Regions from separate parts of the Ruegeria sp. YTSC003 genome, predicted to be linked through region 4. Evidence: riboswitches for the same ligand, from Rfam matches in the RefSeq annotation. Region 4 holds a riboswitch; each other region holds the start of a gene.
What was found. Region 4 has a riboswitch for cobalamin ahead of AC2FFH_RS09980 (DUF1636 family protein). Riboswitches for the same ligand answer to the same signal wherever they lie in the genome.
Positions count from the first base shown of each region.

Region 1: another riboswitch for cobalamin. It lies ahead of AC2FFH_RS14350 (hypothetical protein); the one in region 4 lies ahead of AC2FFH_RS09980 (DUF1636 family protein).
Region 2: another riboswitch for cobalamin. It lies ahead of AC2FFH_RS22885 (metal ABC transporter ATP-binding protein); the one in region 4 lies ahead of AC2FFH_RS09980 (DUF1636 family protein).
Region 3: another riboswitch for cobalamin. It lies ahead of AC2FFH_RS16135 (DUF1636 family protein); the one in region 4 lies ahead of AC2FFH_RS09980 (DUF1636 family protein).

Region 1 is NZ_JBXWMK010000007.1:114,496-119,029, reverse strand. It holds gene AC2FFH_RS14360 (DNA polymerase III subunit gamma/tau) at 1-1,148, opposite strand, end outside; gene AC2FFH_RS14355 (protein-tyrosine phosphatase family protein) at 1,306-1,803, shown strand; gene AC2FFH_RS14350 (hypothetical protein) at 1,811-2,218, opposite strand; cobalamin riboswitch at 2,303-2,522, opposite strand; gene AC2FFH_RS14345 (alpha/beta hydrolase family protein) at 2,667-3,524, shown strand; gene rsgA (ribosome small subunit-dependent GTPase A) at 3,533-4,534, opposite strand, start outside.
Region 2 is NZ_JBXWMK010000028.1:9,752-14,285, reverse strand. It holds gene AC2FFH_RS22895 (hypothetical protein) at 1-134, opposite strand, end outside; gene AC2FFH_RS22890 (acyltransferase family protein) at 389-1,069, opposite strand; cobalamin riboswitch at 1,378-1,588, shown strand; gene AC2FFH_RS22885 (metal ABC transporter ATP-binding protein) at 1,728-2,576, shown strand; gene AC2FFH_RS22880 (metal ABC transporter permease) at 2,569-3,471, shown strand; gene AC2FFH_RS22875 (metal ABC transporter solute-binding protein, Zn/Mn family) at 3,468-4,367, shown strand; gene AC2FFH_RS22870 (hypothetical protein) at 4,448-4,534, opposite strand, start outside.
Region 3 is NZ_JBXWMK010000008.1:196,296-200,829, reverse strand. It holds gene AC2FFH_RS16145 (hypothetical protein) at 1-635, shown strand, start outside; gene AC2FFH_RS16140 (hypothetical protein) at 920-1,090, opposite strand; cobalamin riboswitch at 1,662-1,871, shown strand; gene AC2FFH_RS16135 (DUF1636 family protein) at 1,955-2,344, shown strand; gene cobW (cobalamin biosynthesis protein CobW) at 2,341-3,396, shown strand; gene cobN (cobaltochelatase subunit CobN) at 3,400-4,534, shown strand, end outside.
Region 4 is NZ_JBXWMK010000004.1:153,388-157,921, reverse strand. It holds gene AC2FFH_RS09990 (acetate/propionate family kinase) at 1-315, opposite strand, end outside; gene AC2FFH_RS09985 (bifunctional enoyl-CoA hydratase/phosphate acetyltransferase) at 308-1,702, opposite strand; cobalamin riboswitch at 1,896-2,101, shown strand; gene AC2FFH_RS09980 (DUF1636 family protein) at 2,203-2,559, shown strand; gene AC2FFH_RS09975 (ABC transporter ATP-binding protein) at 2,556-3,341, shown strand; gene AC2FFH_RS09970 (ABC transporter substrate-binding protein) at 3,352-4,302, shown strand; gene AC2FFH_RS09965 (FecCD family ABC transporter permease) at 4,304-4,534, shown strand, end outside.

The DNA of each region.
Region 1 (4,534 bases), on a different contig from region 4:
TTGATAAGTTCTTCGGGGCTTGGCAAATCGGCCACATGAGTCAGACGAATGATTGCCATTTCGGCGGCCATCATCGCGTTGGGTGCTGCAGAGACCTCCTCCAGCGCTTTCAGCAACATCTGCCACATCCGCGTCAACACCCGCATCGGCAGCGCCTCGGCCATCTGTTGACCGCGCGCACGTTCATCCGGTGAGACGGTGGGGTCATCGGCGGCATCGGGCGTGATTTTGACCACGGAAACCCAATGGGTGATCTCGGCCAGATCGCGCAGCACGGCCAGCGGGTCGGCCCCTTCGGCATACTGGCCGCTCAACTCAGTCAATGCCCCAGCCGCATCGCCACGCAGGATCATGTCCATCAGATCCAGCACGCGCCCGCGATCTGCAAGGCCCAACATTGCCCGAACCTGATCGGCGCTGGTTTCCCCTGCACCATGTGAGATCGCCTGATCCAACAGCGAGGTCGCATCGCGGGCAGAGCCTTCGGCCGCACGTGTGATCAAAGCAAGCGCGTCTTCGGCGATCTGTGCGTTTTCCGCCGCGGCGATCTTGTTGAGCAGACCGATCATATCTTCGGGTTCGATCCGGCGCAGGTCAAACCGCTGGCAGCGCGACAGCACTGTCACCGGGACCTTGCGGATTTCGGTCGTCGCAAAGATGAACTTTACATGTTCGGGCGGTTCCTCAAGCGTTTTGAGCAGCGCATTGAAAGCGCTGGTCGACAGCATGTGAACTTCGTCGATGATGTAAATCTTATAACGCGCACTGGCGGCACGATAGCGAACGCTGTCGATGATCTCGCGGATATCGTTCACGCCGGTGCGGCTGGCGGCGTCCATCTCCATCACGTCGACATGCCGGCCTTCCATGATGGCAACGCAATGCTCGCACTGACCACAAGGTTCGGTCGTTGGCTTGCCTTCACCATCGGGACCGATGCAGTTCATACCTTTGGCGATAATCCGGGCAGTGGTGGTTTTGCCGGTGCCGCGAATACCGGTCATGATAAAGGCCTGCGCGATCCGATCCGCTTCGAACGCATTTTTCAGCGTGCGCACCATTGCGTCCTGTCCAACCAGATCTGCAAAGGTTTCAGGGCGGTACTTGCGGGCAAGAACCTGATAGGCGGGGCTGGGCGTTTCGGTCATGTCTGCTCTGTCAGATTCGTGTCAGAAATGCAGCGTAGAGACCCGGGCCGCCCGCGTCCACAGCATGCTTTGTGGAATTTCGGTTTGGACAGCGTCTGTAAGCGGGATAAATAGGCTGTCAAAATCTGGTGGGCCGGTGGCAGTAGGAGCATAAGCTTTGGCAAAATTTGCAATCTACGCGCTGCCTGTTGGCACAGGCACCTTGGCGCTGTCCCCCTTGCCTAGCGGCGGCAGTGGGTATGTGGATGATCTGAGGGTGATACAGGACTGGAACCCCGATCTGGTGATTTCAATGACCACCGAGGCCGAGATGCGGCAGGTCGGCGCAGGCGGTTTTGGTCGAGACGTTCAAAGCAGGTCCGCGACCTGGGTGCATCTTCCGGTCGAGGATTTTGGCACGCCGCCCCTGCCAATCGAAACTCTTTGGCCCGACGCCAGCGCAGCCGCCCGGCAGGTGCTGTCCGGCGGTGGACGCGTGCTGGTGCATTGCCGGGGCGGTTGTGGGCGGTCGGGGATGGTCGCGCTGAGGCTCATGGTGGAAAGCGGTGAAGATCCAAACCACGCGCTAAACCGGCTGCGCTTGGCCCGACCATGCGCGGTGGAAACGGATGAGCAGATGGCTTGGGCCATGAAACCGGCCCAGAGCGATCGGTGAACTAGGATCAGGCCGTGGCTTGTTGAACAACCTGATGCGATGGACGCGGTGCAAGGGCCGATGCCTGAAGCATGGCGCAAGGCAAGGCCGCCAAAACACCAGCAGGCAGAGTGGAAAAGTCAGGGTTGAACATCATATCGGCGTATTCGTCCAACGTGTCGGCCGAGTCGCCCGTGTTTGCCCCGCAATAGACCCTGATCCGGGCCGGGCTGGCGCGAAACCGTGCGGTGCAACCCTCATCGCAATGGGTCAGTTCGCTGGAGCCGTCCACCTCAAATTCGCTGGTCGTCATTGGTTGTGCTGTTGCCATCGCCTCGGCCAATGCCCGAGCCATTTGGGCCAATGCGGGGCATGTTTTCCCCGTTTTCTGGCACAGGGTGGCGGTGAATTCGTGGGTCGTTGTCTTCCAGATCATAATGCGCCCTCCGCGCGGTGAGCGGGGGACGTGGAACAGGGAACTCAGCGTACTGAAGACCTGCCCGGACACCCCGCCCGAGTTTCGGTTTTTACTTTGATGGCAGGTCTCCTGACTTGCGGGTCATTGCTTTGCCGACCTTCCCAGCCTTTCGGCCAGTGGTATTTCGGCATTGCTTACCGCTTACAGTTGCGGGGGCAGTCGCGGCCTTGGTCTGTTCCGGCATTGCCGGGCTGGACCGCACCGAGTTCCCTTTTCATCCCGCCCCAATATAAGGACGAGAACCATCACCTCATCGCTAGCGGTTGTAGGTGGCTTGAGTCAAGCGGGCTGTTTTCCATCGTTCAAGTGGACGCTTGGTCACTTTGAAAATCTGTTGACTCTAGTCGCGCAAAAGCGCCGATATGCCATATGTGAACCGAATAGTTCAGATGCTTGCGAGGGCACCATGTTGGACAACACTCCGGTCGTTTTGACCGAAGATTTCACGTTTTCTGCCGGAGAGGCCGAACTGTCGGCACGGCTGTATATGCCTGCCTCGGCACCTGATGTGGCGGTTGTAGTCCATGCAGCCACAGGCGTACCGCGCGACTATTACCAGCATTTTGCGCGGTGGTTGGTGGAAGAACAGGGTATGGCCTGTCTGACCTATGACTATCGCGATTTTGGCCACTCTCTACACGGGCGCCTGCGCGATTCGCAGGCCACGATGGCTGACTGGGCGTTGATCGACATGCCCGCTGCTCGCGCCGAAATGCGGCGCAGATTTCCCGCCGCCCAGCAGTGGAGCATTGGCCATTCGGTGGGTGGAATGCTGGGGCCAATTCAGCCCGATATTGAGCAGATCGACCGGATGATCTGTGTCTGTTCAGGTTTGGTGACGGTATCCGACCACCCCTGGCCGTATCGCGCACTGGCGACAATGTTCTGGTATGCCCACCCGCCATTGCTGGTTAAGGCATTGGGATACCTGCCGGGCAAGGCACTTGGGTTCGGCTCGGACCTTCCGGCACGTGTCTACTGGCAGTGGCGCAAATGGTGCACCGCTGCGCTGAGCTATGTGCCGGATATCGGCAAAAGCCTTCCAGACGCCCGTTGGGCTGCGTCGGAAACACCCGTCGATCTGTTCACAATGGACGATGATCAGGTGGTGCCCCCGAACGCGGTTTGGCGCCTGGCCGATCTTTACGGTCCCAAAGCCCGCCGGCATCAGTTGTCGCCGAAAGACTTTGGATTGGCCGAGGTCGGTCACATCGGCGCATTTGCGCGCCGAAATGCGGCCATATGGCCCCGGTTAATCGCCTGAGCCGGTACTTACAGCTTTTTGCGGGATTTCTTGTCCTGCATCACCGATCGTACCATCTTACCAAAGGCCTTGTCGCGCGCACGAGACTGCGCAACGGTTTCCGAGTTCCTTTCATCTTCGCGCCGCAGCTTTCGCCAGCGCTCCAACCGCTCGGTGTCCAGTGATCCGTTTGCAATCGCATCCTGCACGGCGCAGCCCGGCTCGGCCTGATGCTGACAATCGGAAAAGCGGCAGGTCTGAGCCAATTCCAGAATGTCAGAAAAGACCTCATCGACGCCATCCTGCGCATCCAGCAACCGCAAAGCCCGCATGCCGGGTGTATCGACCAGCCATCCGCCGTTCTGCATCGGATGCAACGCGCGGGCAGTTGTCGTGTGCCGCCCGCGCGCGTCGTCCGCGCGAACGCCGGACGTTGCCTCATCCAGGCCCGTCATGGCGTTGACCAATGTTGTCTTGCCGACACCGGATGAGCCGACCATTGCGGCAGTCTGCCCGGTGGAGCACCAGGACAGAACTTGCTGCACGTCCAGGGCATCCAAAGCATTGATAGCCAGCACGGTCAAAAACGGAGCCAGCGACTCGGCTGCTTTGGAGAAATTATCAGGATCGGCGCAGGTATCGGCCTTGGTTAGAACGATCACCGGATAGCACCCGGCCTGGTGTGCCAAAGCCAAATACCGTTCCAGTCGGGCCAGATTGAAGTCAGCATTGCAGGAACTGACGATGAACAGCACATCCACATTAGCAGCAATCAACTGAGCCTGGGCCCCGGTTCCGGCGGCGCGGCGTTTCAAAAGGCTGCGGCGTTCCAGCAGCTGTTGAACGCGGTTATGATCATCCGCCAATACCCAGTCGCCGACGGCGAAGTCGCCCGTCGGCTGGGCCAGGGTGAGCAGAGGTGTTTCACCGTTGATGTTTGCACCGATCAGACGATCACGGTGAACGGCTGTGATGCGAAAGGGAACGCACGAAGGATTGGCCGCATGTTGGGCGGCAAAGTGTGAGGACCA
Region 2 (4,534 bases), on a different contig from region 4:
CCGAGATACAGCGAAAGCCCAACAGCACACAGCGTTGCGGTCACTGCGGTGCACGAAACAACAAGGCGTGAAAGAGAGATCGCGTTTTTGTTGCGAAACGGTTGTTCGACAAAACGCCAGGTCAGATAGGACAAAAGGAATGCAAATGGTATCAAGCTGGCAAGAAAATACGGGCTGGGTTCCTCAAAGCTCGCAATGCGCGCAAATGCGAAAATTGGTTGGTGCCAGAGATACAGGCTGTAGCTGATCAGGCCAATGCCAACCAGAATTCTGATGCTCAGCAGTTTGGCGACAAAAGTGCCTTCCTTTGCATAGAGGAGAACGAGCAAAGACCCGACGACCGGAACGGCTGTCAGGTATGACGGGTGTTGCATGGTCCCGTCAAAGATCACCATGCTGCAATCACCGCTATAAGGCCAAGTAGCGAAAGACTGTTGCTCGCTCTAACCTTGCGCTTATTTTCCCAACATGCCCCCAATGCACCGAATCCGAGTTCCCAGGCGCGTGTATGCAGAAGATAAAATGTGCTCTCCGGGTGGGTTTGAACCAACAGTACGCTCGCCAGGAAACTGGACCCGATGATAGCCCAAACCAGCAGATCCGTTCTGTGTTTAAGTACCGGGTACAGGGCCATAAGCAAAAGCGGAAAAACTATGTAAAACTGTTCTTCAACTGCCAGGCTCCATGTGTGAACCAGAGGTTTGAACTCGGACGCGAGGTCCCAGTATCCACTTGTTAGCGTGAGAAGAACATTATTCAGAGAGAACATCGTGGCCACGACACTCTGGCCGAAGTTTTCCAGTGGATCGGGCAGCATGGTAAACCAAGCGATAGGAATACACACCAGTACGACGACACTCAGGGCAGGCAAGATCCGTCGGGCCCGACGCTCGTAGAACTTCAAAAGAAAGAAGCTATTTTTTCCAAGATCATCAAGGATAATAGAGGTTATTAGATATCCGCTGATAACGAAGAAAACGTCTACGCCTAAAAAACCTCCACTGAACAGGCTTATGCCGGAATGAAAAAGAACCACTGGTAAAACTGCAATGCTGCGAAGGCCATCAATTTCTTTCCGTTACAGCATTTAATCAAAACCCACTCTTGTATTTTGTGCTCGGGCCTGTGAGCTTTCGAAGCGTATCTGTCGTCAAGAGTGTGTCGAGGAACTTTGAGCCGCCGCAGCCAATCGAACAAAGTATTGGCAGGTTTATGCGTTCCGGTCGTTGCAAGACCCAGGCTGAAAACTTCTGAGTGAGCCCCGCGAAGTCACTGCCATTGCTAGCACCCTTATCGTAGAATTTTTTTGGCTGATTGGAGCCTGGTACAAATTGCCATCACCGATTGGTTCGCGCTCTTGTCGAATCAAATCAATTCGTATTTGGTCCACGTGATGGTTCCCGACTGTATTCTGCGGTCAGGGATAAAAGGGAATACGGTGCGGTTCTGTGAAAAGACCAATTCCGTGACTGCCCCCGCAACTGTAGGCGGCGAGCGACCCGAGATCGTCCACTGGGCAATAGCCTGGGAAGGATCGGGATAGCTTTGACCCGCAAGTCAGGAGACCTGCCATCCGAAATTTATGAACCTGGGCGGGGTGTCCCAGAGGGAGATGACAATGTTTCAAGCGGTCCGTACCGTGCACGACCTTGCGCTCGCTTTGCCCCTGTCCAAACACAGGAGGCGTTGCCGTTGTCATTGCAAAAAGCTGACACCCAAAGGGGTAAGTGTCTGACAGAATTCAGCGTTCCGGTGCTGGTGGCGGGGGCTCTGGCGCTGTCGGCGCTCTTGTGGCTCGCGATTTACGCGGTGATTTGATGACGGCCGTTTTACAAATCCGCGATCTGACGTTGGGCTACCGCGACCTTACATTGTTTCACCGCCTCTCCATGGATATCGCGGCTGGAACGACCCTTGCCGTTCTTGGTGCGAACGGGTCGGGCAAGAGCACTTTTGTAAAGATGCTGCTGGGCTTGATGGATCCTCTTTCGGGCAATTTGACTTGGCCGCAGGGCCGTCCTGGTGACATCGGGTACCTGGCGCAGATGACCGAATTCGACCGCCGATTTCCCATCCGTGTGAGGGATCTTGCCGCGATGGGGGCCTGGCGCGGCTTTGGTTATCGTACCGGGCTGGACGCCGCGGCGCGTGACCGGATGGCCGCCGCGCTGGATGAGGCCGGGGTACTGGATATCGCTGACCGGCCTCTGCATATGCTATCGGGCGGGCAACTGCAGCGCGCGCTGTTCGCGCGAGTTATCATGCAGGACGCGCCGCTGATCCTGCTGGATGAACCGTTTGCCGCCGTCGACCAAAGTACTGAGGCGCATCTGCTGTCGATTATACGCCGATGGCGCGATGAGGGGCGCGCGGTGGTTTTGGTGGTGCACGATCTTTCCTCGGTACTGGACTATTGCAGCCATGCGCTGCTGTTGGGCGGGCAAGAGGCGACCCATGGACCGGTAAATGACGTTCTGACACCAGACCGGCTGGTTGCGCAAGGATACCTCTCGGAAAGTCAGGCGTCCTGGATGTTCCGTGGCACCCATCCAACAGCGGAGCACGCCAATGTATGACCTGATCGTCGAAATGTGGAGCTTTGCCTTCATGCGTCGCGCTTTTGTGGCAACCACGGTCTTGTCGGCCTCGGTCGCACCGGTAGGGGCGTTTCTTGTTCTGCGTCGTCTGTCGCTGGCTGGCGAGGCCATGGCCCACGCGATTACCCCAGGCATCGTCATCGGCTTTGTCACGGCGGGCCTGTCGGTCATGTCGCTGTTGGTCGGAGGGCTTATCGCGGGTGTTGGCGTCGCCATTTTGACCGCCTTTCTGGCACGCCGGACGATCCTGCGCAGCGATGCTAGTCTTGCCTCGCTGTATCTTATCGCATTGGCGGTGGGTATCTTTATCCTGTCTGCAGCGGGGTCCGCAGTTCCACTAAAAAGCTTCCTGTTCGGATCAATCCTAGGGATCGACGACGCGTCGATGGTCCTTGTCGGAGGGGTGGCGACAGTAACTTTGTTGGCATTTGCCGTTCTGCTTCGTCCGCTGATTGTCAGCACCTGTGATCCTGTTTTCTTCGAAACTCAGACGCGCCGGCCGTGGCTGGTCGATCAGGGTTTTATGCTGTTGTTGGTTCTGAACCTGCTGGCCGCGTTTAAAACACTGGGAACGTTGATGGCCGTTGGCCTGATGATCCTGCCTGCGACCGCAGCGCGCTATTGGGCCAGTACGATCACCGGGCAACTGGTCCTGGGTTTTCTGTTTGCCTTGTCCAGTTGCTGGATCGGTCTGACACTGTCCTACTTGTTCCCGGACACGCCGTCCGGCCCGGCGATCGTTTTGGTTGCCGGTGGGTTCTTTCTGTTCTCGGCCATTTTCGGTCCCCTTGGTTTTGGCAGACGGATGCGCAAACCGTCTGTTTCCAAAGACATCCCCATTGCCCAAATTCAACAAGAAGAGAGAGCACAATGACTCTTGTGAAGTCACTCTATGCCGGCATCGCCTCTGTGTCGTTTGCTTTGGCTGCATTGCCGACCGTTGCGGCAGAAGACAACGTCAAGATCGTCGCCAGCTTTTCGATCCTCGGCGACATGGTCGAAGAGGTCGTGGGCGATCTGGCCACAGTTACGACAATCGTGGGCCCGGATGCGGATGCGCATGTGTATCAGCCTTCGGTTGCAGATGCGAAGGCCGTTGCCCAGGCGGATATCATCTTTGTCAACGGTCTGGGCTTTGAAACATGGTCCGATACCCTGATCGCTGAATCGGGCACTGACGCAACCGTGCACGTTGCCACCGACGGCATCACGCCTGTCACAGTCGAGGGCAAAATCGACCCCCACGCTTGGAACTCGCTGTCGAACGGCATGATTTACGTGACCAATGTCGCCAACGTGATGACAGAGGCGATGCCCGAGCACGCCGAAGAATTCGCAGCCAATGCCGCGGCCTATATCACGCAGCTTGAAGCGCTGGATGCAGAAACAAAAACCATGCTGGCAGGCCTGCCCGCCAATCGCCGCACGGTTGTGACCGCGCATGACGCATTTGGCTATCTGGCAGACGCCTACGGCCTGACTTTCCTTGCGCCGGTTGGCATCGACACCGAGGCAGAGCCATCGGCCAAGGATCTTGCTGTTCTGATTGATCAACTGAAGGCGGATGGTGCTGCCGCGTTGTTTGTTGAAAACATCACAAGCCCCACTTTGATTCAGCAGATCTCGGATGAAACTGGCATCGTGATTGGTGGACGGCTGTTCTCGGACGCCTTGTCGGAACGGGGTAGCCCTGCCACCAGCTACCTTGCGATGTTCCAGCACAATCTGAACACTCTGCTGAATACACTTGGGAACGCAACCGCAAGCTAATTGGTCTTCAGGCACGAGGCGGTGCTTGAGCCGCCGCCTCATACGGTGCTTTGGAACACTGGGTTTTGGGAAAACGTCGCTTAGTCCGGCTTCCAGCCGTCTTCGTATTCTCCCAAAGTACGGGAAAGATCCAATAGCGAGGCGAAAAATCTTGCGTAAACGTCCCG
Region 3 (4,534 bases), on a different contig from region 4:
TGCGCTTTTCCCCTTACCATAAAGTTCATACCGCACTGGAGAACTTAGAAAGGGTGCATGCCGCAATGCTGGAAGCAAGCCTTGGTTTGAATGCGGCTACGGCAGGGATGGACACCGTTCTTGAGTTCAAGCGCTCAGATAACTCTGCGTATGCTCGAGAACAATCTAAGGCAACATCCAATCTTTTAACATTCTCTGCGCTTTATGCTTCATACGTAGATGTTTGCAGACGTATCCGAAAATACTCCAAGCTGGAAAACAGTGAATCTTACACCCGGGGAATTGGAAGGGTAATCGGGAAGAACTCCGGCGCGCATAGTTTTGCCATGGGTCTAAGGAACTTTATTCTACATCATCATTTGGTGGAGCCTGGCATAACCATTTCGATGGGGGAAAGTCGCACGGTGCGACTGCTACTCGATTCAAACGCTTTGCTTTTCGCAGGTTTCAAGTGCAAAGCGGACGCTCGAGAATACATCCGTTCGGACAAAAAGCTGGATGTACTGAAAACGACCACCACTGTAGTCAAAGACGTTGCTAGACTTGTAAGGTTCCATCGGAAGATCGCAGAGAAACGACTACCGGAGGAAAAGTTCGCTCACGACACTTACCTTCACGAACGAACCAGGTTTTGACACCTCCAGAACGCGACGTTCGATCCGGGAGCAATTGTCTAACGGCGCTCAACTGTTTTAGCACGCGTTGTAAGCCCCAGCATTATGTCGGTGGCTCTAGACAGCTCCATTCCGGATGAAGAATTACGTATACTACTGACTACTCTGGCAAACCGGCATCAGAATCTTTCAAATGACAAAATGGCAGTTGTTGCCGACGAAATCGTGCAGCTATTGAAGCAGCGTTCAAGGTATCCGAACACCGGCTCATATCTTGACGGGCGGAAGGTCGAGTGACGGCGCATTCAGGCTGCGACGCGCCTGAAAGCAATCAGCGTTGCTGTGATCATTGCACCAAAATCCACTTGAACCAAAAATCGAGCATCATCCTTGATGGCGTTAAGCCAATGAACAATTTCAACCAACAATCCCGCAACATTCGCAAGCCCACGTACCGATAAAATCTCACTAAACAATTGTTATTTATCAAGAAATTTAATTCCTTTACGCAAGTTCGAAATTGGTACTCGCCTCCACTTCTTTTTCAAACACTTAGCTTTCTGCGCTGCTTTCGCAAATTCGGGCGTATACACTTGGGTATCATGTTCCTACTGGCTTCTGGAACAGCATAACCGTCGCCGTTGATGTCCGGGGTTAAATGTCGAAGCGGTTTGAAAGTAATGCCACACGTGCCAAATCTTTTCCCGCGAACAAACGGCGCGACGCACAATGCGACAGTGGTAGAGGGATGTGCTTTGTCTTTGTCGCGCCTTTGCCCGCTTCCTTAATATTGCCCAAAGGTTCGCACAGAACGCGATTGCCCAAGGCGCGCCTGTTGCGATTGCCGGTCCAGCGATTCCGTTTGCACAACCGCACTACCTGATTGCCAAGCCCGGAAGCGCTCAATCATCCGCGGCTGCGGGGCTGTTTTGCTCCTGGCTTCGTGATCGGATCGCATCGGATGCCGCTGACTGACTTCGGCTGGTCGCTTTTCTGACTTAACCGGTTTTCAATCCTCAGTCGTGCTTGACAAGCCCCCTGCCCGTGCCGCATGTCGCATGCGTTGGTGTCCATCCTCGGATGGATGAAAAGGGAATGTGCCAGCGATGTCATCGCCAAGCACAGCCGCCCCCGCGACCGTGACCGGAGAGGGTGCCCAAAGCCACTGGCCCAATAGGCCGGGAAGGCGGGACATCCGACAGGGCAAACGCTCTGACATCCGCAAGCCGGGAGACCTGCCAGCACCCGAAGTTGAAACCGGGCGGGGTGTTCCGGTGTCGGGTCCATGTCGCACACGTGGCCCGCATGAAACCCCGTCCCCCGTACAAAGGATTAGGGGGATGAGAGACGTGACCGAGACCGCACCAGTCGAATTGCTGGTCTGCACGACATGCCGCCGTGGGTTGCCCATCGAAGATGACGCTCAGCGACCCGGCACTTTGCTGCACACAGCGCTTGAACAGGCGGGTTTGCCTGACGGCGTGGACCTGAAGCCGGTGGAATGCCTGTCGAACTGTGATCAGGGATGTTCGATCGTTTTGCGTGGTGGCCCGTCCCGATGGACCTTCGTCTATGAAAACCTCGACGAGGCCGACCATGTCGAGACCATCGTCGAAGGCGTCACCAAATATCTGGCCGCTGAAGACGGTCTGGTGAAATGGCGTGAGCGCCCCGAACATTTCCGCAAAAACTGTGCGGCCCGCATTCCCCCGATTGGAGCCCTGAAATGAGCAATCTTGAAAAACTTCCCGTCACCGTGATCACCGGCTTTCTGGGCTCGGGCAAGACCACGCTGGTCAAGCACCTGATGCAGAACCCGCAGGGCAAGCGTCTGGCTGTGGTCGTCAATGAATTTGGCGATGTTGGCGTCGATGGCGATATCCTGAAATCCTGCGCCATTCCGGATTGCCCGGCGGAAAACATCATGGAACTGGCCAATGGCTGCATCTGCTGCACCGTAGCCGATGACTTCATTCCGACCATCGAGGCACTGATGGCGCTGGAGCCGCGCCCCGATCACATTCTGATTGAAACCTCTGGTCTGGCGCTGCCGAAGCCGCTGCTGAAGGCGTTCGACTGGCCGGATATCCGTTCTAAGATCACCGTTGACGGTGTGATCGCTCTGGCCGATGCCGAGGCCGTCGCCGCCGGGCGCTTCGCTCCGAGTGTCGAAGCCGTGGACGCCCAGCGCCTGGCTGACGACTCGATCGACCACGAAACGCCCCTGTCAGAGGTGTTCGAGGATCAGATCTCGTGCGCCGACATCATCCTGCTGACAAAACCCGATCTGGCGGGCGCCGAAGGTGTGGCGAAAGCCAAAGAAGTCATCGCCGCCGAAGCTCCGCGTCCGCTGCCAGTGGTCGAAGTCGCCGAAGGTGCCGTAGACGTGCGCGTCGTGCTGGGGCTGGAAGCGGCCGCCGAGGATGACATGGATGCCCGTCCGTCGCATCACGATGGCCATCACGACCACGAACACGACGATTTCGAAAGCATCATCGTCGAGTTACCTGAACAGACCGACCCGGCCCAACTGGTCGCCAATATCGAACGTCTGGCCAATGAGCTGAACATCCTGCGCGTCAAAGGCTATGCCGCCGTTCAGGGCAAACCCATGCGTCTGCTGGTGCAGGCCGTTGGTGCCCGCGTACGTCACCAGTATGACCGCCCGTGGGAACCCGGTGAAGAGCGCCGTTCGCGTCTGGTGGTCATCGCCGAACACGACGACATCAAAGAGGCCACGATCCGCGATATCCTCGTGGGCGTGACCGAGGCCGCCGAGTAAGCCATGCACGTCGTCTTCCGCGAAAGCCACGGGCTCGAGGAAACCGAGACCCCGACCGATCTGGGCCAAAGTCCGGCGGATCTGGTGGTGCTGTCCTTTTCGGACAGTGACCTTGGTGCTTTCGCGGCGGGCTGGCATCGCGGTGGCGGGGCCGAAGGGCGAATGCCGACAATGCGGCTGGCCAACCTGACAGCACTGAAACACCCGTTGTCCGTCGACACTTATGTCGAGCAAACGCTCGAGGGCGCCAAGGGCATTCTGATCCGTTTGATCGGCGGCGTGCCTTACTGGTCCTATGGCTTGCAGCAAGTTCTGGCGCTGGCGCAATCCAAGGGGATCGCACTGGCCGTCCTACCTGCCGATGGGCGTGAGGATACGCGGCTGGATGATTACTCCACCCTGCCCGTCTCAACCCTGCGGCGGCTTGCGCATCTGTGTGACACCGGTGGCGAAGTCGCGGCGCAAGCGGCCTTGGCTCAAATGGCGCTTGCGGCGGGGCTTTATGCCGGGCCGGTGATGGGCGCTAAGACCTTGCCAGAGTGCGGCGCGTGGTGCCCGGATCGTGGCGTAGTCCCGGTCGAAACAGCATTCTCGAGCGGCGCGAAGCGTATTCTGGTGACTTTCTATCGTGCTTATCTGACATCTGCAGACACCGCCCCGGTCGCAGCCCTGATCCGCCGATTGCGGGAACGCGGCATCGAAGCTGTAGGCATGTTCGCTCCCTCGCTGAAAGCACCTGCAGCCGCCGATTGGCTGCGCGAGAACATCGCCTCCCTTGAACCGTCGGCCATCATCAACGCCACCGCGTTTTCGGGCAAAGGCGCATCCGGCACCTCTCCACTGGACGCCGCCAATGTGCCGGTGTTTCAGGTTGCTCTCGCTACGTCCCGCCGCAAAGCCTGGGCCGAGGCGGAACGCGGTCTTTCGCCCGCTGATTTGGCTATGCACGTTGTCCTGCCTGAAGTGGACGGGCGAATTTCTGCAGGCATTGCTTCGTTCAAGGAACCGGGCAAGCGTGACCCGCATCTGGAGTATTCACGTTTTGCCCACCGGGCTGAACCGGAACGGATCGAGGCCATCATCGACCGTGTCGTCGGCTGGCTGAACCTGAACGACAAGCCCAAAGGGGATCAGGTGC
Region 4 (4,534 bases):
CACCACGACAGGTTCCGAATAGACTGGCCCGCCGTGAACGACGCGGTGGCCCACGGCCCGGACGTGAGTGTCCGGCAGGTATTCGCGGGTAAGTTCAAGAAACGCATTGATGGCCTCGTCATGTGTTTTAGCCCCAGACAGCTGGCGATCGACAGATCGCCCCCCCGCCGATTGGGCCAACAGGCGTGGGGCATCCCCCAACCGCTCGATCTGACCGCGCCAGCGCATACTGGGGCGTCGATCCTCGACCAGTTCGTACAACGCGAATTTCAACGAGGACGACCCGGCATTCAGTGCCAAAACATGTTCAGCCATGGATTTTGCCTTCATTCGCAATTGCATGCAGCGCCGCGACAGCACAAGACGCCAGCCGCGAAGCATCGTCATCTGCCCGAGATGTCAGGATAATCGGTGCCGCAGCACCTATCACGACGCCGGCAGCCTCGGCATGAGAGATATATGTCAGCTGCTTGGCTACCATGTTGCCGGCTTCGATATTCGGAACAACCAGAATGTCTGCGACCCCCGCGACCGGTGAGGTGATGCCTTTTGTCCGCGCGGCGTTCAGATCAACCGCATTGTCCATTGCCAGAGGGCCATCGACCAGCCCGCCGGTGATTTGTCCACGCTCGGCCATTTTCGACAACAGCGCCGCATCGACAGACGACGGTAAATGCGGGTTGATGGTCTCAACCGCCGACAAGACGCCAACCTTGGGCATCTCGATGCCAATAGAATGCGCAAGATGGATGGCGTTCTGAACAATATCGGCCTTGGTTTCGAGATCCGGTGCAATATTCACCGCCGCATCAGTAACCATGATGGGCCGGGACATGCCCGGCACGTCCATGACGAACACATGCGACAAGCGTCGCCCGGTCCTCAGGCCGTTTTCGCGGCGAAGAACGGCGCGTAGAAGGACATCTGTGTGCAAGTGACCTTTCATCAGCATCCGGGCCTTACCTTCAACGACCAGTCCGACCGCGCGTTGGGCGGCCACTTCGTGGTCTCGCGCTTCAATGATTTCAACTCCGGACAAATCGGCCCCAAGCTGGGCGGCAGCGGCGGTGATTTTGTCCGGGTCGCCCACCAAAATCGGAGTAATGATGCCGTTTTCCAACGCGAGCAATGCCCCGCCTAGCGAATTCGGCTCTTCCGGGGCGACGATCGCTGTGGCCATCGGGTCCAGAGGACGTGCCTTTTCCAACAAAGCGTCGAAGTGCCGGTGACGCTGAACGATCAGTCCCGGTACCTCGACCGAGTCGAAGGTCAAATGCCGCGACGGTGGCGTGACCTGTACGGTGCCGCTTAGGATCAATGCGTTATCCCCGACCCGGCGCACTTCGGCGGAACAGGTCAGGTCGCCGTCTTCACGCTTTTCTGTAACAGCCACAAAGGCAGTCAGTTCTTCGCCCGCCAAAACCGAAGCATGAAAACTCAGATCCGCCCGACGTGTTTGCGTACCGGCCCCCGGCAAGATGTTCCCAATGACTGCGGCCACCAGACCAGCAGGCCACAAAGCGGGCGCGACAGCCTCGGGGCGCCCATCTCCATCACCGTCATAGGCTGCTAGGTTCAGCGGGTTGTGGTCGCCCGAAGCGGAGGCAAACGCGTACAAGTCGTCCACGGTGCACAATCGGGTGACCTGCGCCTTGTCGCCTACCTTCAGTTGAGAATAGGTTCTGTTTTCTTGAATTTTCATCTCGTCCGGCTTTGTTTTTGAATGCGTGTTCGTTGTTTCAAACATTGGATGTGCGGCCCCCCGGAACCAGAACATATCCACCTTTGTTGCTACATTTCTGCAACGCAGCGTAGTCAGATCATTGGCAAATGACAAATGACCTCTGTGCGTGGGGCGGCGCGGATTATCGCTTGACCCAAATTCGGAACTCGGGCAAGCATCACCGCGATGGTTCCCTATGGTTCGCCACGGGATGAAAAGGGAATACGGTGAGGTTGCCAACAAGCGCCAAGTCCGTGACTGCCCCCGCAACTGTAAGCGGTGAGCGACGCCAAATACCCACTGACCCCAAATGGGTCGGGAAGGATGGCCAAGCCACGACCCGCAAGTCAGGAGACCTACCATCCGATGTTCAACCAACCCGGGGCGGGGCGTCCTGGAAGGAGGCTTTATGACACGTCTAAGACGTAATGACATGATTGGCACCTTCTGTCCGCGCTTGGCAACAAGCGGAGTGGGCCATGTCGATCAGTACTGATCACTTCCTTCTGATTTGCGAGACCTGCGAGGGTTCTGACCGGGCGGGTTCATTGCGCGCTGCGCTTGCAGGCAAGCTTCCATCCAGTTTTGGCATCCGCAGCGTTTCCTGCATGGCCGGTTGCGGTCGACCCACAACCGTCGGGTTTCAGGCAATAGACAAAGCGCAGTACCTTTTCGGTGACATCCAATCGACTGAGGACGTGGATGCTTTGGCCGAATTTGCACATCAATACCATCGCATCGCGGATGGGTGGACCAATGCAACGCAGCGCCCGCCTGCCCTTCTTGAAAAGACTCTGGCGCGCCTGCCGCGGCTAAAAGTGGAGACAAGCGCATGACCTGCGGAGCTTTCCTTGAGGCGCGCGGGCTGGAGTATTATGCCCTGAACGGCGACGTACTGCTGCAAAACATCAATTTCGAACTGAATGAAGGGGCCACTCTGGCAATTGCCGGCCCAAACGGTGCGGGCAAGACAACGCTGCTGAATCTTTTGTGCGGCGGTGAAGAGATTGTGCTGGGGGACGTTTTGGTAAAGGGGCGCAGCCTTCGGCAGCTTTCGGCGATGGACCGCGCCCGAATGATCGCCGTGGTCAGTCAGCAGGAATCGCCGGACGGGCGTTTGTTTCTGCGCGACTACGTGGCCCTTGGGCAAATCCCGATCCGCGCCGATCGATCTGCGGCTGAGCACGCCTTGGAATTGGACCGCATCCTGAAGCTGACCGGACTCGTCGCCCTCGCGGACAAGCGGATGGCCGTGTTATCCGGCGGGGAACGCCAGCGCGCTCATATCGCAAGGGCGCTGGCGCAAAACCCTTCGCTTTTGTTCCTGGATGAGCCGACGAACCATCTGGACCCGGACGCCAAGGGACGCATGCTGTCGCTGGTGGCCGAGCTGGGCATTACGGTCGTCATGATCGTCCATGATCTGGTCATGATCCCGGAATTCGCGACCCATGTCGCCTTGATGAAATCCACGCGCCTGACCGGTTTCGGCCCAGTGCACGAAGTGCTGACACCCGAAAGGGTCCGTGAAACGTTTGGTGTCGATTTTCTTAGCTTTCAGCATGAAGGCCGCATGATCCCGGCACTGGATATCAGAAGAACCACTACCTCAAACTAGGAAAAATAACATGAACAAAACTCTCTGGTGCGCTGCACTGATCAGCGGCATTGCAACTGCCGCAACAGCGCGCGAGATCACCGTCGACAATTGCGGCGAGCCGCTGGTGTTTGAAACTCAGCCCGAGCGGCTGGTCGTGCACGACATGAACATGACCGACATGGCTTTTGCGCTGGGTTTGCAGGACAAGGTCGTTGGCCTGACAGGCATCACTGGCTGGTACAAAACCAGCCCCGAGTTTGACACCCTGCGCGGCGACATCCCGGAACTTGCGCCTAAGTACCCGACAGTTGAAAATCTGGTCGCTGTCGAACCCGACCTTTTCTTTGCGGGCTGGTACTATGGCATGAAGCCGGGCGGTGACGTGACCCCGGACACGCTTGCGCCGTTTGGCATCAAAACGATGATCCTGACGGAAAGCTGCGTACATCTGGATAAGGATCGCCCCGAAGCCAGCATGGACCTGCTGTTCACGGACGTCCTTCGCTTGGGCAAAGTCATGCACGTTGAAGACAAGGCAGAAGAGCTGGTTTCCGGTTGGAAAGAAGAACTGTCCGCGATTGAGACGCAGACAGCCGACCTGCCCAAACCCCGCGTTTTCCTGCTGGACGGCCCCGCCGATGCCCCGTTTACGGCTGGTAAGTTTGCCATTCCCGACGCGATGATTGCTGCCGCTGGCGGCGAGAATGTCACCCATGACATGGACACCAGCTGGGGACGTTCATCGTGGGAGGCTGTCGCCGCGTCAAACCCGGAATTCCTGGTTTTACTTGATTATCAAACTGGAAATGGCGCCGCGGATACCTTCAAGTTCCTACAGGACCATCCTGTGATGTCTCAAACGGACGCAGTCAAGAACGAACGCTGGATTGGTCTGCGCTACGAAGAACTGACACCCGGACCTGCCAATATCGAGGCAATCTCGAAAATGGCCAAGGCTATGCATCCGGGTCTGAACTGATATGGGCCGACTTGGCCTGACACTCTTACTGGGGGCGGCTGTACTGGCCGCCCTTTTGCTGACCTCGACTATCTACGGAACCACATCCATTCCGGCCTCTGACGCACTGGCCGGTGTCTTGTTGGGCACGGGAATAGTGGAAGGGGAAATGTCCCCGCTCCACCGCATCGTGTTTGACCTGCGCTTACCACGCGCGCTGTTTGCCGCCGTGATCGGTGCCGGGCTGGGCATC